Regions from separate parts of the Streptosporangium sp. H16 genome, predicted to be linked through region 2. Evidence: riboswitches for the same ligand, from Rfam matches in the RefSeq annotation. Region 2 holds a riboswitch; the other holds the start of a gene.

Region 1 (11,581 bases), on a different contig from region 2:
GTCCGGACGCCGGTGACGTGCTCACCGGCGATCAGCGCCAGCAGGCTCCGCGCGGCCTGCGCCCCGGAGTGGGGGATGTCCCGGCCGAGAGCGGTCAGGGCCGGTCGCACCACCTGGGAGAGGGGCGAGTCGTCCCAGGCCACGAGGGACAGGTCCGCGGGCACCTCCAGCCGCATCTCCTGCGCGACGGAAAGCCCGGCGACGGCCATGATGTCGTTGTCGTAGACGATCGCCGTCGGCCGGTTCGCGCCGCTGACCAGCCGCCGCGTGGCCCGCGCGCCCTCCTCGCCGGTGTAGTCCGTGTGCACGACGGAGTGACCGGCCAGGCCGAGCTCGTCGCACGCGGCGGTGAAGGCCTGATCGCGCAGGGCGGTGTGCACCAGCGCGGGCAGCCCGGCGACCCTGGCGATCCGGCGGTGGCCGAGTGCGGCGAGATACTCCACCGTCTCCCGCATGGCCGCGCCGTCGTCGGACCAGACGGCGGCGAGCGAGCCCGTCTCCGACGGATGGCCGATCACCACGGCCGGCAGGTCCAGCTCCTCGATCTCGGGGATGCGCGGGTCGGCGAAGTGCAGGTCGACCAGGATGATGCCGTCGACGCGTCCCTCTCCCCACCACCTGCGGTAAACCTCCGCCTCCTGCGCGTGGCCGGTCACCACCTGCAGGAGCAGGGCGTAGGAGCGGGCCGACAGCTCGCTCTCGATGCCGCTGATCAGCTCCATGAAGAACGGTTCCATCCCCAGGACCCGCGCCGGGCGGCACACGGTCAGGCCGACGGCGCGGGCCCGTGCCCCGTTGAGCGCGCGCGCCGCGCTGTTGGGCTGCCAGCCGATCTCCCTGGCGATGGCCTTGATGGTGTTCCTTCTCGCCTCCGACACACCCGGCCGGTCGTTCAGCGCGTAGGAGACCGCGACCTTGGACACCCCCGCGCGACGAGCGATGTCGGCGATCGTCGGTCGCTTCACGAGACCCCCACCTGAACCGGTTATTCGACGCGTTTCCGCTGCGCACCCTACTACGCTCGTCTCGATCTCCCACGCTCTCCCTGGCGGCCGGTGACCCGCCGTGATCGCCGGAGCACGGCGGAACGCCCGCGCTCGCGACGACACCGGCGGCGGTGGCTTCGCCACCTCCCCGGCGGCGGATTCGCTTAACCACTTAACTCCCGCCACCCGCCACGGCGCCGCCCGCACCCCTCCCGCCCCCCACCGGTGCCGGGGCTCGCCGGGGCTCGCCGGGGCCGGTAACGTGCGGGAGGGCGCCGGGATGGGCACACGGTGCCGGGACCTCGGTGCAAGCGCGGCGAAACAGGAGATCATGTCCCGTCCCGTCATCGGCATCACCTGCTACGTCGAGCCCGCGCGGTTCACCGTCTGGGAGACGACCACCGCACTCCTGCCGTACGACTACGTCGACCACGTGGCCCGCGCGGGCGGGCAGCCGGTGATCCTGCCCCCGGCGGGCGACCCCGCGACGCTGGCGGGACGCCTGGACGGGCTGATCCTGGCCGGCGGCGGGGACGTCGGCCCGGAGCGGTACGGGCAGGAGCCGCACGAGCGGACCGGCCACGTCCGGCCGTTCCGCGACGACGCGGAGCTGGGGCTGGTCCGGGCGGCCCTGGAGCGGGGCCTTCCCTTCCTGGGCGTCTGCCGGGGCATGCAGGTCCTGAACGTCTCGCTGGGCGGCACCCTGCACCAGCACCTGCCCGACGTGGTCGGCCACCCGGGGCACGCCCCGGCTCCCGGCCGCTACGGCAGGATGCCGGTGTGGCTCGCCCCCGGCAGCCGGACCTCGAAGATCTTCGGGGCCGAGACCGTGGATGTGGCCCACTACCATCACCAGGCCCTCGACCGGCTCGCCGCGGGCCTGAGCGTGACCGCCCACGCCGAGGACGGCACGATCGAGGCCGTGGAAGTGGACGACCACCCCTTCGCCGTCGCCGTCCAGTGGCACCCCGAGACCGACGACGAGTCGGCCCTGTTCGAGGCGCTGGTACGCCACGCCACCCCCTGACCGGCGCGGATCGGGGCGGCGAGGGGATGGCGAGGGGATGGCGAGGGGATTTCGCCCGGCCGGTTCGGGGCGGCGAGGGGATTTCGCTCGGCCGGTTCGGGCGGTTAGGCTGGCCGCTGACACCGATGAATCCCGTGCGGGAGAGCGTCCTGACACCCAGGCCAGGACCCCTGAAGGAGCAAGCCCTCCCCGCGAACCTCTCAAGGCAAAGGACCGTGCGGGTAGGTGCCCTCTGGAAAGCAGGTCCCACGGCCTCGCCGAAGGTGAAAGTCCGGTAAAACCCGGATGAAACTCTCAGGCACCGACGACAGAGGGGGAGGATGCTCTCATCTGTCCCTTGTCTGAGGTGCGCACATGTCCCGACCTACGCCGCTGCGCGGCGTGCACGAGTCCCTCGGCGCGACGCTGACCGACTTCGCGGGCTGGCTGATGCCGCTCCGCTACGGCAGCGAGTCGGCCGAGCACAACGCGGTCCGCCAGGCGGCCGGCCTGTTCGACCTCTCCCACATGGGCGAGATCTTCGTGACCGGACCGCAGGCCGCCGAGGCCCTCGACTACGCGCTGGTCGGCCACCTGTCCGCGCTGGAGCCCGGCCGCGCCCGCTACACGATGATCGTCGACGCCGAGGGCGGCGTGCTGGACGACCTGATCGTCTACCGGCTCGCCCCCGCCGAGTTCATGGTCGTCGCCAACGCCTCCAACTACCCGCGGGTGGCCGCCGAGCTGACCGGCCGCGCCAAGGGCTTCGACGCCGCGGTGGACGACCGCTCAGAGCGGTACGCGCTGGTCGCGGTCCAGGGCCCGCGCTCCGCGGAGATCCTGGGCGCGCTCACCGACGCCGACCTCGACGGGCTCAAGTACTACGCCGGCCTGCCCGCCGTCGTCGCGGGCCGCGAGGCCCTCGTCGCCCGTACGGGCTACACCGGCGAGGACGGCTTCGAGCTGTTCGTCGCGGCCGAGGACGCGGAGCCGCTCTGGGCCGCCCTCACCGAGGCGGGCGCGCCGCACGGCCTGATCCCCGCGGGCCTGTCCGCCCGCGACACCCTCCGCCTGGAGGCCGGGATGCCGCTCTACGGCAACGAGCTGTCGGCCGGGCTGACCCCGTTCGACGCCGGGCTGGGCCGTGTGGTGAGGTTTGACAAGCCGGGCGACTTCGTCGGCCGGGCCGCCCTCGAATCACGCAAGGACGTCCCGCCGTCCCGCCGCCTGGTCGGTCTGATCGCGACCGGCCGCAGGGTGCCCCGGCACGGGTACCCGGTGGTGGTCGCCGGCGACGGCACGGTCGTCGGCGAGGTCACCAGCGGGGCGCCCTCCCAGTCACTGGGCAGGCCCATCGCCATGGCCTACGTGGACAACGGCCTGTCGTCAGGACTGGCCGTGGACATCAGGGGCAGCCACGAGCCGGTCGAGGTCGTCGCACTGCCTTTCTACAGGAGGAAAAAATGAGCAGCATTCCCGAGGAACTGCACTACACCAAAGAACACGAGTGGATCTCCGGCATCGATGACGGCCTGACCCTCACCGTCGGCATCACCGCCTACGCCGCCCAGGCGCTGGGCGACGTGGTCTTCGTGCAGATCCTCCCCGAGGTCGGTTCGGCGATCGCCGCCGGCGACGCGGTCGGCGAGGTCGAGTCGACCAAGTCGGTGAGCGACATCTTCGCGCCGGTCTCCGGCGAGGTCGTCGAGGTCAACCAGGCCGTCGTGGACGACCCCTCGCTGGTCAACGGCGACCCCTACGGCGACGGCTGGCTGTTCCGCGTACGCCTCGAGGGCTCCGCCGACGACCTGCTGTCGCCGGAGGAGTACGCCGCGCTCACCTCGGGTGAGTCCTAAGCCTCTCCCCCCTCGCGTCACGGCCACGCGCGTCTCCGGGCGCGCGTGGCCGTCCACGCTGGAAGGATTCAGATGACGATCAGCGTCTTCGATCTCTTCAAGATCGGAATCGGCCCGTCCAGCTCGCACACCGGCGGCCCGATGGCCGCCGCCCACAAGTTCGCCCGCGGCCTCCACCAGGACGGGCTGCTGGAGAAGACCGCCCGGGTGAGCGCCGTCCTGTACGGCTCGCTGGGCCTGACCGGCAAGGGCCACGGCAGCGACAAGGCCGTGCTGCTCGGCCTGTCCGGCGAGAAGCCCGAGCTGGTCGACGTCGACACGGTCGACGAGCGGCTCGCCGCCATGCGCGAGTCCGGCACCCTCTCCCTGTACGGCTCCCGCGAGATCCCCTTCGTCATCGGCGAGGACCTCGTCTTCGAACGCAAGATCTCGCTCCCCGGCCACCCCAACGGCATGCGCTTCACCGCGCTGTCCGAGTCCGGCGAGACGATCCGCGAGAAGGTCTACTACTCGGTGGGCGGCGGCTTCGTCGTCGACGAGAACGCCACCGGCGCCGACCGGATCAAACCCGACGACACCGTCCTGCCGTACCCCTTCACCACGGCCGCGGAGCTGCTCGCCCAGTGCGCGGAGACCGGGCTGTCGATCTCCGGGCTGATGCTGGAGAACGAGCGGGCGTTCGGCCGCACCGAGGCCGAGATCCGCGCCCAGCTGCTCGTGCTGTGGCAGGTCATGAGCGAGTGCGTGCGGCGCGGCATCGGCAAGGAGGGCGTGCTGCCCGGCGGCCTGAAGGTCCGCCGCCGCGCCCACCAGCTCCACCGGCAGCTGCGCAGCGAGTCGCCGGAGAAGGACTCGCTGCAGACGATGGACTGGGTCTCGCTGTTCGCCCTCGCGGTCAACGAGGAGAACGCCGCCGGAGGCCGCATCGTCACCGCGCCCACCAACGGCGCCGCGGGCATCATCCCGGCCGTGCTCACCTACTACGACCGCTTCACGAAGGACTCCGACGACGAGGGCGTGATCCGCTTCCTGCTGACCGCGGGGGCGATCGGCGTGCTGTTCAAGGAGAACGCCTCCATCTCCGGCGCCGAGGTCGGCTGCCAGGGCGAGGTCGGCTCGGCCTGCTCGATGGCCGCCGCCGGGCTCACCGAGGTGATGGGCGGCACCCCGGAGCAGGTCGAGAACGCCGCCGAGATCGGCATCGAGCACAACCTGGGGCTGACCTGCGACCCGATCGGCGGCCTGGTGCAGATCCCGTGCATCGAGCGCAACGCGGTCGCCTCGATCAAGGCCATCGCCGCCGCCAGGATCGCGATGCGCGGCGACGGCCGCCACTTCGTCTCGCTGGACAAGGCCATCAAGACGATGCGCGACACCGGCCGCGACATGCTCGACAAGTACAAGGAGACCAGCCGGGGAGGGCTCGCGGTCAACGTCATCGAGTGCTGACCTCAATCCCTATCAAATTTCGCATCACGTGCAAGACCCCCCGATCCCACGCCTATGCTGGGTGGCCATGTGCGCGGGACTCGGGAGGTCGCGGTGGTAACGGGAACGCACCTGGCAAGCCGTTCCCGTCGCTCCCAGCGCCCCGCGAACCCCTCCGGCCCCCTGCGGGTGCTCCGCTTCCTCGGGTCGCACTGGCTCTTCATCACCGCCCTGCTGGCGGGCGGCGGCCTGCGGCTGCTCGCCATGCTCGGCTACCGGCCCGCCCTGTGGTTCTGGGCCGACTCCTTCGTCTACCTGAACGCGGGGCTCGACCCCCGCCCCCTGGAGTCCCGCCCGGCGGGCTACGCGCTGTTCCTGTGGATCCTCAAGCCGCTGTCCAGCGTTCCCGCGGTGGTCGCGGTGCAGCACCTGCTCGGACTGGCCGTAGCTGTCTGCGTCTACCTGCTGCTGCGCAGGCTGGGCGGGTTGCCGGGGTGGGGCGCGACGCTCGCCGCGCTGCCGGTGCTGCTGGACGCCTACCAGCTCCAGCTCGAACACCTCGTCATGGCGGACCTGCTCTTCCAGTTCCTGGCGGTGCTGGCGGTCACGCTGCTGCTGTGGCGGCGGCGCCCCGCGGTATGGGTCGCGGCACTGGCCGGAGCGCTGCTGGCCGCGGCGACCGTCACCCGCACGATCGGGCTGCCGCTGATCGCCGTGGCGCTGGTCTGCATGCTGATCCGCCGGGCCGGATGGCGGGCGGTCGTCGCCGCGACGCTGGCCGCCGCGATCGGCCTGGGCTCGTACGCGGCCTGGTTTCGGGCCGAGCACGGCAGCTTTGGGCTGACCAGGGGGAACGCCTTCCTCTGGGCGCGGACGATGACCTTCGCCGACTGTTCCAGGATCCACCCGGCCGGTCCCGAGGCGGCCCTGTGCCCCGTCGAGCCGCTCGGACAGCGCCCGGCGCCACCGGTCTACATCTGGGACGGCGAGTCGCCGCTGAACAAGGTCAAGGGCAGTTGGGCGGAGCGCGACGCGCTCGCGGGCGCCTTCGCCACCCAGGCGATCATGGCCCAGCCGTTCGACTTCCTGCGGGCGGGCCTCGACGACGCGGCCCACATCTTCGACTGGAACCGGCGCGTCTACCCGGCCCCCGGGCCGCAGAGCGCCTACGTCTTCCCCGACACCGTGCGGCCCTTCTCCTCGGGGGCCGCCTCGCAGGGAAAGACCGCCGAGCAGCTGACCGTGGCCTACCAGGGCTCGTCGGGGGCGCCGGTGATGGTCGAGCCGTACGCGGGCTGGCTGCGCGGCTACCAGGAGTACGCCTTCGTGCGGGGCCCGTACCTCGCGGTGATCCTGCTGGTCGGCCTGGTCGGGGTGTTGATGCGGCTGCGGCGGCTCGGCGGCGCGGTGCTGCTGCCCTGGGCGGCGGGGACCATGCTGCTGGTCCTGCCGCCCTTCATCGCGGCCTTCGACCACCGCTACGTCATCCCCGCCCTCCCGCTGGCCTGCCTCGCCGCCGGACTGGCCTTCGGGGCCAGGCACGAGGAGAACGCGCCCGAGGCGACGGCCGGGGAACCGGACGAGGACCCGCCGTACGAGGGCCCCGGCGACGAGGACCCGTCGTACCGCACGACGGCCGAACGGCCGGTGTACGCGAGCCCCGTCGGGGAATCGGGGTACGGGCCGGGGTCGTACGACGAGCAGGCGCACCGGGGTGGCGCGTACGGAGGCACCGCGTACGGGGGCACGACGGAGCCGCCGGTGTACGGCGCGACGGGCGAGCGACCCGCGTACGGCGTCACCGGCGAACGGCCGGCGTACGGCATGACGGGCGAATGGCCGGTGCTGGGAGGGACGGGCGAGCGGCCGGCGTCCGGAGGAACGGCCGAGCGACCCGCGTACGGCGCGACGGGCGAGCGGCCGGTGTCCGGAGGGTCAGCGGCGGCGGACGTGCAGGCGAACCACCACGCCGAGTTCTACCTCCCCGAGCGCCCGTCGGACCTTCCCCACCGCGTCCCTGTTCAGCCGGGCCACGAGTTTGCCGACATCGGTCGCGGGCGCGCAGCCCACCCCGATGCGCAGCCGCTCGTGCCGTACGTACCTGACGCGGACACGGGTGAGCCCTTCGACTTCTTTAAGAGCAACCCCGAGCATGGCGGTCCCCGTCCCGGACCGCCTGCCCCACCGTCCCCATCCCAGGGCGTGTAGCAGCCACCGCACCGCCAGGAGTGCCAGCGCCACCAGCAGCAGCGCCACCAGCCAGCCCAGCCACGGATGCGCGGCCAGCCAGCCGGGGAACCCCTTGCGCACGAGCCTGGCCCCGGGCGACTGGCCGGGAATGTCACCGCGTCCTCGCAGGAAGGCGTAGAGTCCCGCGCACACCAGCACCGCCCCGGTGACGGCCAGACCGATCCGGTTGCCCAGGTAGGGCCTCATCGCGCCTTCTTCCTGCGCAGCCGTACGACGACGTCACCCGCGCACATCGCGCCCAGCCCGGACAGCCGGTCCCCCACCGCCGCGCCCACCCGGCGCAGCACGGGCCCGGTCCGCTCGGCGTCGGTGAACACGGTGACCTCGACGATCCGCGACGTGAGCCGGACCCGGGCCCCGTTCACCTCGTCCACCGCCTCGGCGGCCTCCCGCAGCGTGCGGCGAAGCCCGGACCTGGTGATGCCGATCACCATGTGCGGATCCCCCGACTCCAGCGGCACCAGCCGGGTCCGGCCCGGCAGCGCGGCGAGCGCGAGCATCACCAGGCCCGCCGCCATGGCGAGCGTCGACGCGGCGAACGTGGCGGGATCCGACCAGTTCCACGCGCCGGCCCCGTTGACGAGCCGCCGGTAGGGAACCCGCGCGACCGGCGACTCCATGAGCAGGCCCACCGTCACCGAGGCCGAGACCACCAGCACGGCGGACACCATCATGGCCGCGGGGACACCGGCGGGGGTCCTTCCCGGCCGCAGCAACCGCACCGACCTGCGGCGGACGTCCTGGAACTGCTCGGCCGCCGCCTTGCCTCCCGAGCCGCCGGTGGTGGTCCCCGCGCCGCCGGTGCCTCCCGAGCCCGCCAGGATGTCCTGGAGAGTAGTCGTCATTCGGTCATGTGTACGCGTCCGGGCAGGAGCGGGCCGGGGATCAACCACCCACTTACGCGATCTTGAGGTCCTCCTGGCGGGAGCATTGACCACCCGTCCAGCAATATGAACATTGCTCATATTCGTGGGAGCCGGGTTATCCTGCGAACATGGACGACCGCCAGCGCTACGACCGGGCCACAGCGCACCTGGATCCTCCCTTCGCCGTCCTCGACCTGCCCGCCCTGCGCGCCAACGCCGAGGGAATGGTCCGCCGGGCCGGGGGCAAGCCGATCAGGGTCGCCAGCAAGTCCATCAGGTCCCGGGCCGTGCTCGAACGCGTCCTCGCCATGGACGGCTTCACAGGGATCATGGCCTTCACCCTCCCCGAGGCCCTCTGGCTCGTCTCCACCGGGATGCGGGACGTGCTCGTGGCGTACCCCACCGTCGACCGCGCCGCGCTCGCCGAGCTGGCCGCCGGCCCGGTCGCGGCACGGGAGATCACGATCATGGTGGACCACGCCGAGCACCTGGACCTCATCGAGTCCGCCGTCTCCGGAGTCCACGACCGCCACGAGATCCGGCTCTGCCTGGACGTCGACGCGGGCTATCTCGCCTTCGGCGGCCGGTTCAGGGCGGGGGTCCGCCGCTCCCCCATCCGCGAGATCGGCCAGGCCGCCGACCTGGCCACCGAGATCGCGAAACGGCCCGGATTCCGGCTCGCAGGCCTGATGGCGTACGAGGCGCAGATCGCCGGAGTCGGCGACGACCCTCCGGGCAACCCCGTCCTGACCCGGGCCGTCCGCCTGATGCAGGCCCGGTCCCGGCGCGAGCTGATCACGCGCAGAGGCCGCATCGTCCAGGCCGTCCGCCAGATCACCGACCTGGAGTTCGTCAACGGCGGCGGCACCGGCAGCATCGAGAAGACCGCCAGGGAGAGGGCCGTCACCGAGATCGCCGCCGGATCCGGCTTCTTCCACCCCCGCCTGTTCGACTTCTACCGGGGATTCACCGGCCGGCCCGCCGCCCTGTTCGCCCTGCCCGTCGTACGCCGCCCCTCCCCCGGCGTCGTCACCGTCCTCGGCGGCGGCTACCCCGCCTCCGGCGCCCCCGGCGACAGCCGCCTGCCCCAGCCCTACCTGCCGTGCGGGCTGCGCTACGACGCCGACGAGGGAGCCGGGGAGGTGCAGACCCCCCTCATCGGGCAGGCCGCCGAGGACCTGCGCGCCGGCGACCGGGTCTGGTTCCGGCACGCCAAGGCGGGCGAGCTCTGCGAGCGCTTCGCGAGCCTGCACCTGATCGACGGGGACGAGGTCGTGGACGAGGTCCCCACCTACCGGGGCGAGGGCCGCACCTTCCTCTGACCCGCCGCCCCCCTCTCCTCCCCCGGACCCACGGCCGGGATCGGCTGGAACTCCGGCAGAGCGGCGTCCCTTCCGAACCCGGCATTGTCCGGAACACGGGAGCGGACCCCGGCACGAGGAACGGGCACCCGCCGCTCCGGCGACGGGTGCCCGTTCCTGCCGCACCTCGGCCTCCCCGGGCACTACGGCCCCCGGTGCTCCGCGCCCGGAGAGACCGCGCTCCCGAGGAATCTCAGGGGGATCTCGGGGGGATTTCAGAAGCCCAGGTCGAGCTCTTCCCACCTGCTGCACCTGTGGGTCGACCAGCTCCGGAACTTGACCTGGCAGGTCTTGACCCGCACCTCGCTGACGTCGTGCTCCGTGACGCGGAAGCGCTTGGTGTCGTCGTAGCTGCACAGCCTGTCGCGCTTGGCGACGTCCCAGTCCTCGTCGCCGGACGGGACGACCTGGACCTCGACGTAGGCGCAGCGACCGCCCTGGCGGAAGGTGCGCCTGTCGCCGTCGTACAGCTCGCCCCGCAGCCTGAACGTGTTGTCGTCCTCCTCGTCGCCCCTGACCGAGTACCTGGCCTCCAGCGTGGCCAGGCCGTTCCTGGACTCCTGCTCGAAGCTGTCGTCGAAGTCGCGCGCCGAGGACGCAGAGGACGACGAGGACGACGAGGACGACGAGGACACAGCCGACGCGGACGAGGCGGAGGCCGGTGTCGCGGCGAAGGCGGCCGGAGCCACCGTCAGCACGAGGCCCGTGGTCGCCACCACCGCGATCGCGGCGCGAATGATGTTTTTCATGGATTTACCCCTCCCTTTCACCTACCCGCGATGTTCCGCGAGCGGGAAAAAGGTCACATGAGTAAACCCCTACTCAATTCGGGGCCGCCGACCGGTCGCCGGCGACACCGGAACCCCCGGTCAGCGATGGTCAGCGACGCCGGCGCCGCCACAGCACGACCACCGCGCCGAACGCCAGCACCGCCCCCACCCCGATCAGGATCGGCGCCAGGTCCGGCCGGTCGTCCGCCCACAGATCCTCGGGCTCGCCGGCGAGCTTGACCGGCTTCGGTCCCGCCACGCCCACCATGTCACCGACCTGGGCGACGAGATGCTCCGCGTTCGCCCTGACCTTGGCCACACCGCGTACCGCGACCCGCTTGGGGCTCACCCGGTCCGCGATGGCGTCCACCGTCTGAGCCAACTCCGCGCGCGTGCGCTCGATCTGCCGCTCCAACTCCGCGGGATCGGTGTCCGCCATGGCGCTCCTCCCCTACTCCTTGACATTGATCAGTCTGTCAGGTCCTGCCCGCCCACGGCACTTCGGACAGGCCGGTAAGTTGATCGGGGAACCATTCCTCGGAGGACCACCATGAAACTCGAGCCGGGCGACGCCGCCCCGGACTTCACGCTTCCCGCCGCCGACGGCACCACCGTGTCGCTGGAGACACACCGCGGTAAGCGCGTCATCCTCTACTTCTACCCGGCCGCGATGACCCCGGGCTGCACCAAGCAGGCCTGCGACTTCCGCGACAGCCTCGCCTCGCTGACCGCGGCCGGATTCGCCGTGCTCGGCGTCTCGAAGGACAGCCCGGCCAAGCTCGCCAAGTTCGCCGAGCACGAGGCCCTGACCTTCCCCCTCCTGTCCGACCCCTCCCTCGAGGTCCACAAGGCCTACGACGTGTACGGGGAGAAGATGATGTACGGCAAGACGACCGTCGGGGTCATCCGCTCCACCTTCGTCATCGACGCCGACGGAAAGATCGAGAAGGCTCTCTACAACGTGAAGGCGACCGGCCACGTGGCCCGCCTCCGCCGCGAACTCGGCATCGACTAAAACCCGTTTTTTCACCATTTAATACGACGTGAGCATGCCCCAA
Region 2 (11,581 bases):
CCGCATGGCCATATATCAACATTCAGATGCTCGTCCCCGTCATACGTGGGAACGGAGACCCATCGGTGACGGTGCCGCCGGATGTCCGATGCCCACCCGTGCCCGGTGTGACCCGGGCGAGCCGACACGAGAGATCCGGAGGCACGCCGATGTGCCCGCACGAGCCGTCCTGTCCGTCCGCCGACGCGCTGGACCGCGAAGCCGCCCGCACCATGGCGGCCCACCCCGAGCAGGGCTGGAGCCTGCTCTGCAACGGTGTGGTGCTGTTCGACGACACCGGCGAGCTCCTCCCGGACGGTGCCGTCATCGAGCCGCATCGGCCACTGGCCGGCGTGGTCTGAGGCCCGTCACACCCGACCGGTCACGCTGAGCGGGTCCACCGAGCCCGGCCGCATCCTCGCGTCGAGCCACCCGGCGACCACCTCGCCCACCCCGGCGGGATTCCTCCCGAGGTCGTGACCCTCTCCCGGCAGCACCACCAGGCGCGCGACGTCCGCCGCCTCGGGCACGCCGAACGGGTCACGGTCTCCGTTCACCACCAGCACGTCCACACCCGCCGCGCGCAGCTCCCCGGCACGTGACCGCTCCGGCTTCCCCGGCGGGTGCAGCGGGAACGCCAGCGCGACGACCGCGCGGGCCCCGACCCTCCCGGCCGTACGGCACGCGACCCTGGCCCCGTTGCTCCGCCCGCCCTGCACCAGCGGCAGCCCCGGATAGCGCCCGCGCAGCCCGGCCACCAGCGTCTCCCACGCCTCGTCCTGCTTGACCGCCGACCCCGGCGCGCGGGCTCCGCGCATCCGGAACGGCTGGAGCACCCGCGCGACCGTCCCGCCGATCGCCGTCGCGGCGTCCCGCACGGCCAGCAGGTCGGGGGCGTCCACTCCCCCGGCCGAGCCGTGGGTGAGCACCAGCAGGAAACGCGGGGCGGCCACCTCGTCGATCTCCACCAGCGCCGGGCCGTGCGGGGTCGCGATCTCCACGGGCGGGACCGCGCGCGCCGGGAACCCCGATCCCGGCGCGGACGCGCCGTCGGGAGGGGTGGACTCGGAGGTGGACACGGATCTCCTCCTATTGACTGATGCCTGGCGGCCGGTGTGAAGGAACAATCGAAGCGTGCAGGACTATCAAGATATCCGCCAGGACATGCGTGCCACCGTCGAGGCCCGGCGCGACCTCGGCCCCGAGTACGAGGCCGCCCTCATCGAGTCGTTCGTGTCACGCCTGGACGCGACCATCGCCCACCGGGTGCGCGCCGAGATGCACGCCTCCGGGGCGCCGAAGGCCAAGTCGCGCAAGAACTCGAACAGCTCGATCCCGCTCGCCCTCGGTTCGATGGGCATCGGGATCCCGCTGACCGCCATCGCGGCGCAGACCTCCGGCACCGCCGGGCTGCTGCTGGCCTGGGGCGGAATCGTGGCGATCAACTTCGCCCACGCCCTGAGCCGCTGGCGGGAGCGCGACTGACACCCGCCAGAAGTCCCACCCGGCCTCTCCGGCTCCCCGGTCCCGCCTCGGACGGCCCGGAATCCGCGAGGCCAGGCCGCAGGGAAGGCCGGTGCCCGTGCGAGGTCTCCCACGGGCACGACGAGCATCGCGCCTTCACCCGGGAGGCCGGCAGGCGCGCCGCGCGCCCCGGGTTCAGAGGTCCCGGTCGAGGCGGAGGCGGACCTCACCGGCGAGATCCTCGTCGGCGCTGTCCAGGCCGTAGCGCCACACGCGCTCGGCGTCCTCGTCGCGGCCCCTGAGCGGGAGCGTGCGGGCCAGGAGCTCGATGGCCAGCGCGCCGGTCTCGACGTCGCCGCCCTCCTCGATCGCGGCGGAGAACTCCGCGCACGCCAGCTCCAGGTGAGCGATGCCGAGCATCACCCGCAGCCTCGGCACCTCGGCCGCGTCGGGCACCGAGAGCGCCTCCAGGAGCACCTGGGCGGCCTCCCCCGGCTCGCCCTCCTCCAGGAGTGCCTCCGCCAGCCGCTGGGCGGCACGAGGAGCGATCTCCGGGTCGGCGGTGGCCAGCGCGTCACGCAACGACCGCTCGGCCTCCTCCGCGCCCGTGGCGAGCCTGGCGAGGGCCATGTGCGCCAGCGGGACGTAGGCGGGATGGCCGACGCCCAGCGCGGCCTGCCAGGCAGCGCGGGCCTGGTCGGCCAGGTCCTCCCGCTCGAAGCTCCCCGCGAGCAGGCAGGCGGCCTGGGCGGCGAACTCCGGATGCCCGGTCGCCAGCGCGGTGCGCGCGGCCGCGCGGGAACCCGCCACGTCCCCGCTCTCCTCCAGCACCACCGCGAGACCCACCGCCGCCTGGGCCCGGTCGGGCTCGTCGGGATCGGCGACCAGCTCGGCGAAGATCGCGGCGGCGCCGTCGAGGTCGCCCGCCTCGGCCAGTCTTCGCGCGGTGTCCAAGGGACGGGTGTCCACCTCAGGCATGCAGGATCCTTCCGGATACGGAGACGCCCCGAGCCTAACGACTCGGGGCGCCCTCCGTCCTGTCGCATTCCCCGCGAATATCGAGGGTCGCGCGGGCCTCCGATCCCGGCCGCTCCCCGGCGGTGATCAGTCCTCGTACGCCTCCAGGGGAGGGCAGGAGCAGACCAGGTTGCGGTCACCGTAGGCCTGGTCGATGCGGCGGACCGGCGACCAGTACTTGCCCTCGCGCACCGACGGCAGCGGGTAGGCCGCCTCGGTGCGGCTGTAGGGGTGGCCCCACTCGTCGGCGACGAGGCTGTCGGCCGTGTGCGGGGCGTTGCGCAGCGGGTTGTCGGTCTTGTCGTACGCCCCGGAGGCGACCTTCGCGATCTCCTCGCGAATCGCGATCATCGCCTCGCAGAACCGGTCGAGCTCGGCCAGGTCCTCGCTCTCGGTCGGCTCGATCATCAGCGTGCCGGCCACCGGGAAGGACATGGTCGGGGCGTGGAAGCCGTAGTCGATGAGGCGCTTGGCCACGTCGTCGACCGTCACCCCGGTCTCCTTGGTGATCTGGCGCAGGTCCACGATGCACTCGTGGGCGACCAGGCCGCCGCGGCCGGTGTAGAGGACCGGGTAGTGGGGGCTGAGCCTGCGGGCCAGGTAGTTGGCCGACAGGATGGCCTGCTCGGTGGCCGCCTTCAGCCCGTCGGCGCCCATCATCCGGATGTAGGCCCAGGAGATGGGCAGGATGCCCGCGGAGCCGTACGGGGCCGCCGAGACCGGGCCGACCGCTGTGCCTTCGCCGCCCTCGCGCAGCGGGTGGCCGGGCAGGTAGTCGGCCAGGTGGGCGCGGACCGCGACCGGGCCGACGCCGGGACCGCCGCCGCCGTGCGGGATGCAGAAGGTCTTGTGCAGGTTCAGGTGGGAGACGTCCGCCCCGAATTCGCCGGGCCTGGCCAGGCCGACCAGCGCGTTGAGGTTGGCGCCGTCGACGTAGACCTGCCCTCCCGCCTCGTGCACCAGCTCGCAGATCCGCACGATCGTCTCCTCGTACACGCCGTGCGTGGACGGGTAGGTCACCATGATCGCGGCGAGCTGCTCGCGGTGCTTGTCGATCTTCGCGACGAGGTCGTCGACGTCCACGTTGCCCTGGTCGTCACAGGCGACCACGGCCACGCGCATGCCCGCCATCACCGCGCTCGCGGCGTTGGTGCCGTGCGCGGAGGAGGGGATCAGGCAGACGTCGCGGCCCGACTCGCCGCGGGCGGTGTGGTAGGCGCGGATCGCCAGGAGCCCGGCGAACTCGCCCTGGGAGCCGGCGTTCGGCTGGAGCGACACGGCGTCGTAGCCGGTGACCTCGGCCAGCCAGCGCTCCAACTGCCCGATCAGCTCGATGTAACCCGCGGCCTGGTCCTCGGGCGCGTAGGGGTGCAGCCCGGCGAACTCCGGCCAGGTGATCGGCTCCATCTCGGTGGTCGCGTTGAGCTTCATGGTGCAGGAGCCCAGCGGGATCATCGACCGGTCGAGCGCGATGTCCTTGTCCTGGAGCCTGCGCAGGTAGCGCAGCATGGCCGTCTCGGAGCGGTGGCTGTGGAAGACCGGGTGGGTCAGGTAGTCGCTGACCCGGGCCAGCGCGGCGGGCAGCGCGTCGTGCGCGGCGGCGTCGAGGTCGGCGAGCACGGCGCCGCTGATCCCGAAGGCGGCCAGGACCTGCTCCAGGTGGAGGAGCTCGGTCCTCTCGTCGCAGGTGACGCCCACGTGGTCGGCGTCGACCAGGCGCAGGTTCACCCCGTTGTCGCGGGCCGCGGCGACGACCGCCTCGGCGCGGCCGGGCACCTTGGCGAGCACGGTGTCGAAGAAGGTGTCGTGCACGACCTCGACGCCGCCCTGGCGCAGGCCCTCGGCGAGCACGACGGCGTGCCGGTGGGTGCGGCGGCCGATCCTGCGCAGGCCCTCGGGGCCGTGGTAGACGGCGTACATGCCGGCGATCACGGCGAGCAGCACCTGCGCGGTGCAGATGTTGCTGGTGGCCTTCTCGCGGCGGATGTGCTGCTCTCGGGTCTGGAGCGCGAGCCGGTACGCGGGGCGCCGGTCGGCGTCCTGGGAGACGCCCACCAGGCGGCCGGGCAGCTGGCGCTGGAGGCCGTCGCGGACCGCCATGTAGGCGGCGTGCGGGCCGCCGAAGCCGAGGGGGACGCCGAAGCGCTGCGAGGAGCCGACCGCGATGTCGGCGCCGAGCTCGCCGGGCGCGGCCAGCAGGGTGAGGGCCAGCAGGTCGGCGGCGGCGACCACCTGGGCGCCGCGCGCGTGGGCGGCGTCGGCGATGGCGCGGAAGTCGCGAATCCTGCCGCTGGCGCCGGGATACTGCACGAGCACCCCGAAGCACTCGGGGAGTTCGGCGGTGAAGTCGCTCTCGACCAGCTCGATGCCGAGCGGCTCGGCGCGGGTGCGCAGCACCGCCTTGGTCTGCGGCAGCGCGTCGGCGTCCACCACGAACACCTTCGAGGGGCTGCGGCCCGCGCGGCGGGCCAGGGTCATCGCCTCGGCGGCGGCGGTGGCCTCGTCCAGCAGGGAGGCCCCGGCGACGTCGAGGGCGGTCAGGTCGGAGACGACGGTCTGGAAGTTGATCAGAGCTTCCAGGCGGCCCTGGGAGATCTCCGGCTGGTAGGGCGTGTACGCGGTGTACCAGCCCGGGTTCTCCAGGAGGTTGCGGCGGATGACGCCCGGGGTGATCGTGTCGTGGTACCCCAGGCCGATCATCGAGGTGAGCACGGTGTTGCGCCCGGCGAGGACCCGCAGCTCGGCGAGAGCCTCGGACTCCCCGGCCGCCGGGGGCAGGCTCAGCCGCTCCGAGGAACGGATCGCCTCGGGCACGGCCACCGCGACCAGGTCGGCGACGGAGGCGAATCCGACCGCCTCCAGCATGCGGGTCTGGCCGGCGTCGTCCGGCCCTATGTGACGGGTCGCGAACGCGGGAGAGCCGAGTTCGCTGAGCGATGACAGGTCGGTCATTGGTGAAGCCTCCCGGGACGGGGTGGAGACCGGCGCTGGGCGCGGGCGTATGCCTGGTCTCCCCCTCTGTCATCACGACCGTCGTGCGGGGTCGTGACCTGAGAGCTTCACCTGCCCGTTGCCGGGAGGCTTGCACCGTCGGTGAGTCGCGCCTGGCGAGCGCGCCTGCTTTCCAGAGTTGCCTCGTCCGTGCGGTACCGGGTGCCTGAGAGATTCCGGGGAGGTTGCTCCTTCGGCGCCCCGATCTTGGTCGGGGTCTCTCCCGCACAGGGTCAGTGGCAGGTCCGAGTTTACCCGGTTCGTCGTGCTCTGCGACGACGGGCCAGCTCATCGGCCTGATGATCTCCTAAAGGGCCCTCGCTCGACTCCGCGCGTTCGCCGGGCAGATCCGCGAGGGAGCCCTCCACCTCCTGCCACACCCGTCCCAGTGCTATGCCGAAGACTCCCTGACCGCCCTGGAGGAGGTCGATGACCTCGTCGGGCGAGGTGCACTCGTAGACGCTCACCCCGTCGCTCATCAGGGTGATCCCGGCCAGGTCGTTGACGCCCCTGTCGCGCAGGTGCTGCACGGCGATGCGGATCTGCTGGAGGGAGACACCGGTGTCGAGGAGCCGCTTGACGACCTTGAGGACCAGGATGTCGCGAAAGCCGTACAGCCGCTGGGAGCCGGAGCCGTGGGCGGCTCGCACGGTGGGCTCGACCAGGCCGGTGCGCGCCCAGTAGTCGAGTTGCCGGTAGGTGATGCCGGCCGCGGAACAGGCCGTGGGGCCCCGGTAGCCGATGTCGGCGGGCACCTTCACCGGTTGCCCGTCGAACAGCAGACCCTCTTCACCCGCGCGCTGACGTGCCGACTGGCGCCGTTCCGGGTCATCCTGATCGGCGTTTCTACCCTCGCCGCTGCTGACCGCCACGCGGACCTCCGGCTTTCTCTCATCCCACGGCCTGATCTGGGGGTTTACGCACGACCGCGGGTTTCACTTGCACCGTAGGACTGGGGCCAAGTCCAGTCAACGACCCCACCCGGCGCGTCGTGAAGCGTAAATGCACCGAAATTCCTACCCCGCGCGGCCGAAGTCCTCGGGCGTGATCGTGTCAAGGAACTCCCTGAACTTCTCCACCTCGTCCTCCTGGTCGTCCGGGATGATCACTCCTGCCTCCCGGACCACGTCCTCACTCGCGAAGATACGTGCGCCGGTGCGAAGTGCCAAGGCGATCGAGTCCGAGGGACGCGCGCTCACCTCGACCCCGTTGGAGAACACGAGATCCGCGAAGAAGATGCCGTCGCGCAGGGCGACGATGTTGACCGTGCTCAGCCGGACGCCGAGCCCTTCGAGCACGTCACGGAACAGGTCATGCGTGAGCGGCCGGGGTGGTGGTTCCTCGGCCTGGGCCATGGCGATCGCCGTGGCCTCCGTCATGCCGATCCAGATAGGTAGGTAACGCTCCCCATGCGTCTCTTTCAGCAAGACGATCGGCTGGTTGGAGGGCATCTCAACTCGAACGCCCACGACCTCCATCTGCAACACGGGCTGCTCCGTCTTCGCTGGATTCCGACCGGTTTGTTCAACGTAACACTCGTGGGGGTACGAGTGCCTGGTCAGGTTCTCACCGGCCCAGGGCCCCACGAACGCCGGAACGCAGCAGAGAGGCGTGCAATTCCAGCAGCAGGCCGGAGATCTCCCTGGCCGTCTCGTCGGCCTGGTCGATGGCCCCGGGGGCGCGGCGGCGCAGGAGCGGGGCGACGGCCTGCTCCACCAGGCCGGCCTCGCGCTCCGCGGCGGCCTTGACGGCCCGCAGGTGGCGGGCCCGCAGGCCGAAGGCGGCCAGGGCTCCGACGCTGCGGGCCACGGCCAGCGCCTCGGCGTCGTAGTAGCGGGCCACGGCGGCCAGCAGGCCGTAGTCCTCCAGCTCGGCGAGGGTCTCCTCGTCGAGCTCGGCGGCGGCGAGCAGCTCCTCGCGGGTGAGCCGGATCTCGGGGGGCGCGTCGTCGGGGACCGCGCGCGGCCTGGCGGCCGGGCGCTCCTCGCGGTCGGCCGCCTCCAGATGATCCTTGATGACGCGCAGCGGCAGGTAGCGGTCACGCTGCTCGCTGAGGATGTAACGGAGCCGCTCGACGTCGGCGTAGGTGAACTTGCGGTATCCGGAGGGACTGCGCTCCGGCTCGATCAGCCCCTCGCCCTCCAGGAAACGAATCTTGGAGATGCTGACATCGGGGAACTCGCCCTGCAGGAGAGCGAGCACCTCCCCGATGCTCATGTGCGCACGAGCGGCCTGCGAGCTCATCATCCTCCAGCGGCGCCGCGGGTGAGGAAGACGAGGCGGAACTTGCCGATCTGCACCTCGTCCCCGCCGTACAGCGGGACCTCCTCGATGCGCTCGCGGTTCACGTACGTGCCGTTCAGGCTGCCGACGTCACGGACGGTGAAGACCCCGCCGCCGCGCCGGTAGAACTCCACGTGGCGGCGCGAGACCGTGATGTCGTCGAGGAAGATGTCGCTCTCGGGGTGACGGCCCACGGTGGTCAGGTCGCTGTCGAGCAGGAACCGGCTGCCGGCGTTGGGGCCGCGCATCGCGACCAGCAGCGCGGTGCCCGGGGGCAACTGCTCGACGGCCTGCCGTTCGGCGAGAAGCGTCTCACCTGTCTCCGCCTCGTATGCCTCGATCCCGGAGAGGGAGATCGTCGATGTGCTGTCTCCGGGGGTCTCGGCTTTGGTAAGCGGCGACCCGCATCGTGAACAGAAACGGGCATCCTCAGGATTGGCATGACCGCACTGCGTGCAGTAGACGCTCGGCATCGATCGGCTCGGCCTCCTACCGCGAAGACGCGGCAACGGTGCTCAGTGATGCGCGCCTCGCTTCTTCGCTTCTCAAGTGTTTTCTCGGACTGCGAATGCCGCAACATACAGTGATGAGGCGCGAAGGTCAAGGTTGACGCTGAACCGCGGGTACGGTCGGTGACAAAGTTACAGTGGGGCACTGTCCCCGGTCCATGGCGCCGCGCTGTGTTTGTGGCAACCGCTCGGCCCGCGGCCCCCGTCCGGGCGCCCTCCCGCGCCTTCGGCGCGCCCGCCGGGGCCTGGTCCCGTCAGCCGCCCGCGGCCTCCTCGACCACCCGCGCCCAGTGCTCGATCAGGGTCTGCGCGGAGTCGACGTCGAACCCCTCGGCCCACAGGTGGGTGACCGCCTCCGTCGGGTCGGGCAGCACCAGGGTCCAGCTGCCGTCCTCGGCGACGACCCGCACCCCGTCAGTGGTGTCGATGCGGTAGTGCTCGGCGGCCTCGATGACCGAGCGCATCACCGCGCCCTTGGCGGCCCACGGGGTCGGCACGGTCCGGCGCAGCAGCTTGGCCTCGGGGATCCTGGCGTCGATCTGGCTGAGCGAGAGCCGGGTCCTGGCGACCAGGCCCAGCAGGCGCAGGAACACCGCCAGGCCGTCCACCGTGGGGCCGAACTCGGGCACGATGAAACCGCCGCGCCCGTCGGCCGCGAAGATCATCTCTGGCCCCCTGGCCGCGGCGGTGAGCGCGTCGATCGCGGTGGAGGTCCACTCGGCCTGGACGCCGTGGAACCTGCAGACCTGCTCGGCCACCCGGGTGGTGGTGACCGGCAGCGCCACCCTGCCGCCGCGCCGCTCGGCGGCGACCAGGTCGAGCACCACCAGCAGGGCGCGCTCCTCGCTGATCAGCTGGCCCTTCTCGTCCACCAGCGCGACCCGCTCCCCCACCGGGTCGAAACGCACCCCGAAGGCCGCCCTGGAGGAGCTGACGAGCTCCGCCAGGCGCTGCAGGTCGCGGCGGCGCTCGGCGAGGGTCTCGGTGGGCGAGGCGTCGTCCAGCCGGTTGTTGACGGTCAGCACGTCCACCCCGACGCGGCCCAGCAGGCTGGGCAGCACCAGCGAGGAGGTGCCTCCGGCGCAGTCGACCACGACCTTCATGTCGGCGTCGCGCACCCCGCTGATGTCGACCAGGCGCAGCAGCTCGTGCGTGTAGTCCTCCACCGCCCGGGCGGGGAAGCTCAGCTCGGCGATCTCCCCGGGGAAGGCGCGGCGGAACTCCTGCCGGGAGAAGACCCGGTCCAGCTTGCGCTGGGCCGCCGGGGACAGGTCCGCGCCGTGCTCGTCCATGAAGACGATGTCGACGCTCTGCGGGTCGCCGGGGGTGGTGCGCAGCGCGATGCCGCCGACGGCGTTCTCCCTGGCGGTGTGGAAGCGGGCCACCGGGAGTGGGGACGCCTCCAGGTCGAGCACGTTGATCGCGCTGGCGTTCAGGGCGCTGATCACGGCCCGCTTCAGCGCCCGCGCGGCGCGGGAGGAGTCGCGGGAGGTGATGACCGAGGCGCCCTTCTTCAGGGTGGTGGCGTAGGCGCTGGCCAGCCGTACGCACAGCTCGGGGGTGATCTCGACGTTGACCAGCCCCGAGACCCCCCGGGGGCCGAACAGGTTGCGCTGGGCGCGCGGCTCCCAGATGACGCTGTTGTTGATCACCGCCCCGGCCTCGATGGTCTTGAACGGGTAGATCTTGACGCCGGAGGAGATGTACGCCTCGGCCTCGATGATGCACTCGTCGCCGACGACGGCGCCCTCCTCGACCCTGGCGCCGGTCATCAGGTCGGTGTTCTTGCCGATCACGCAGCCGCGCAGGTGGGCGCTGGGCCCGACGTAGACGTTGTCGTGGACGACCGCGCGGTGCAGGAAGGCCCCCTCCCTGACCACCGCGTTGCTGCCCAGCACGGTGTACTCGCGCAGCTCGGCGCCCGCCTCGATCTTGGCGTAGTCGCCGACGTAGAGGGGGCCCTTGAGGACTGCGTCGGCGTCGACCGAGGCCCCCTCGGCGACCCAGACGCCCGGCGAGACCTCGAAGGCGTCGATGTCGACCTTGACCCGGCCGGACAGGACGTCGGCCTGGGCCTTGAGGTAGCTCTCGTGGGTGCCGACGTCCTCCCAGTAGCCGTCGGCCACGTAGCCGTACAGCGGGGCGCCGCGCTCCAGCAGCCTGGGGAACACGTCGCCCGACCAGTCGACGGACTCCCCTGCCGCGATCTCGTCGAGGACCTCGGGCTCCATCACGTAGATGCCGGTGTTGGCGGTGTCGGAGAAGACCTGGCCCCAGGTCGGCTTCTCCAGGAAGCGCTCCACCCTGCCCTGGTCGTCGACGATGACGATGCCGAACTCCAGCGGGTTGGGGACGCGCTTGAGCCCGATCGTGACCATCGCGCCGTTCTCGCGGTGGAAGCGGATCATGTCGGTCAGGTCGATGTCGGTCAGCGCGTCGCCGGAGATGACCAGGAAGCGGTCGTCGCGGAGCCGGTCGGCGGCGTTCTTCACGCTGCCCGCGGTGCCGAGCGGCGTGTCCTCGGTGGCGTAGTACAGGCTCATGCCGAGCTCGTCGCCGTCGCCGAAGTAGTTGCGGACCAGGGCGGCCAGGAACTGCACGGTGACCACCGTCTCGGTGAAGCCGTGCCGTTTCAGCAGGCGAAGCACATGCTCCATGATCGGCCGGTTGATCACGGGTAGAAGAGGTTTGGGCTGGTTCGCGGTCATCGGCCGGAGCCGTGTCCCCTCCCCGCCCGCCATGACGACGGCCTTCACAGATCACCTCTTAAGGCGTTTGGCCTCGCTTGTCAGCTGACGCACCTGTACCCAATACAGCACCCCGGACCACCAGTACAGGCCGGTGCCCCAGATGGCCAGGGACCAGCCGACGATCCCCGCCACCTCGCCGTACCAGGAGGGATGGTGGGCCAGGAAGAGCAGTGGGAAGGCGTAGAGCAGGTTGGCCGTGGCGGCCTTGCCGAGGAAGTGCACGGGCAGCGCGGGACCGTACCCGAGGCGGCGCAGGATGATCGGGATGCCCAGCAGCATCACGTCGCGCAGCGGGATGGCCAGCGCCAGCCACCAGGGGATGATCTCGCGCATGGCGAGGCCGAACAGGGTGGCCAGGATGTAGAGCCGGTCGGCCAGCGGGTCGAGCAGGCGGCCGAGCCTGCTGGTCTGGTTCCAGGCACGGGCGATCTTGCCGTCGAGCCAGTCGGAGAACCCCGCCAGCATCAGCAGGGCGACGGCCCAGCCGTCGGCCTTCGGGCCCAGCACCAGCCACAGGAAAACCGGTACCCCCAGAAGCCTGGCCAGGCTCAACGCGTTGGGAACCGTCCAGATTCGGTCCTCGGCCCC

What was found. Region 2 has a riboswitch for glycine ahead of gcvP (aminomethyl-transferring glycine dehydrogenase). Riboswitches for the same ligand answer to the same signal wherever they lie in the genome.
Region 1: it holds a riboswitch for glycine, as region 2 does, so the genes downstream of both, gcvT (glycine cleavage system aminomethyltransferase GcvT) here and gcvP (aminomethyl-transferring glycine dehydrogenase) in region 2, are expected to answer to the same signal.

Annotation. Positions count from the first base shown of each region.
Region 1 is NZ_JBPXMD010000003.1:32,762-44,342, forward strand. Features, by position in the region: gene ACTOQ2_RS05910 (LacI family DNA-binding transcriptional regulator) at 1-965, opposite strand, end outside; gene ACTOQ2_RS05915 (gamma-glutamyl-gamma-aminobutyrate hydrolase family protein) at 1,318-2,013, shown strand; glycine riboswitch at 2,141-2,239, shown strand; glycine riboswitch at 2,240-2,334, shown strand; gene gcvT (glycine cleavage system aminomethyltransferase GcvT) at 2,368-3,459, shown strand; gene gcvH (glycine cleavage system protein GcvH) at 3,456-3,848, shown strand; gene ACTOQ2_RS05930 (L-serine ammonia-lyase) at 3,921-5,297, shown strand; gene ACTOQ2_RS05935 (hypothetical protein) at 5,391-7,484, shown strand; gene ACTOQ2_RS05940 (DUF6286 domain-containing protein) at 7,709-8,371, opposite strand; gene ACTOQ2_RS05945 (amino acid deaminase/aldolase) at 8,521-9,714, shown strand; gene ACTOQ2_RS05950 (hypothetical protein) at 9,969-10,502, opposite strand; gene ACTOQ2_RS05955 (DUF3618 domain-containing protein) at 10,633-10,962, opposite strand; gene bcp (thioredoxin-dependent thiol peroxidase) at 11,074-11,538, shown strand.
Region 2 is NZ_JBPXMD010000033.1:31,050-42,630, reverse strand. Features, by position in the region: gene ACTOQ2_RS35925 (DUF5999 family protein) at 150-341, shown strand; gene ACTOQ2_RS35920 (alpha/beta hydrolase family protein) at 348-980, opposite strand; gene ACTOQ2_RS35915 (hypothetical protein) at 1,114-1,464, shown strand; gene ACTOQ2_RS35910 (tetratricopeptide repeat protein) at 1,639-2,421, opposite strand; gene gcvP (aminomethyl-transferring glycine dehydrogenase) at 2,548-5,412, opposite strand; glycine riboswitch at 5,595-5,687, opposite strand; gene ACTOQ2_RS35900 (MerR family transcriptional regulator) at 5,703-6,323, opposite strand; gene ACTOQ2_RS35895 (bifunctional nuclease family protein) at 6,468-6,938, opposite strand; gene ftsR (transcriptional regulator FtsR) at 7,018-7,668, opposite strand; gene ACTOQ2_RS35885 (FHA domain-containing protein) at 7,695-8,207, opposite strand; gene ACTOQ2_RS35880 (sugar phosphate nucleotidyltransferase) at 8,498-10,999, opposite strand; gene ACTOQ2_RS35875 (CDP-alcohol phosphatidyltransferase family protein) at 11,003-11,581, opposite strand, start outside.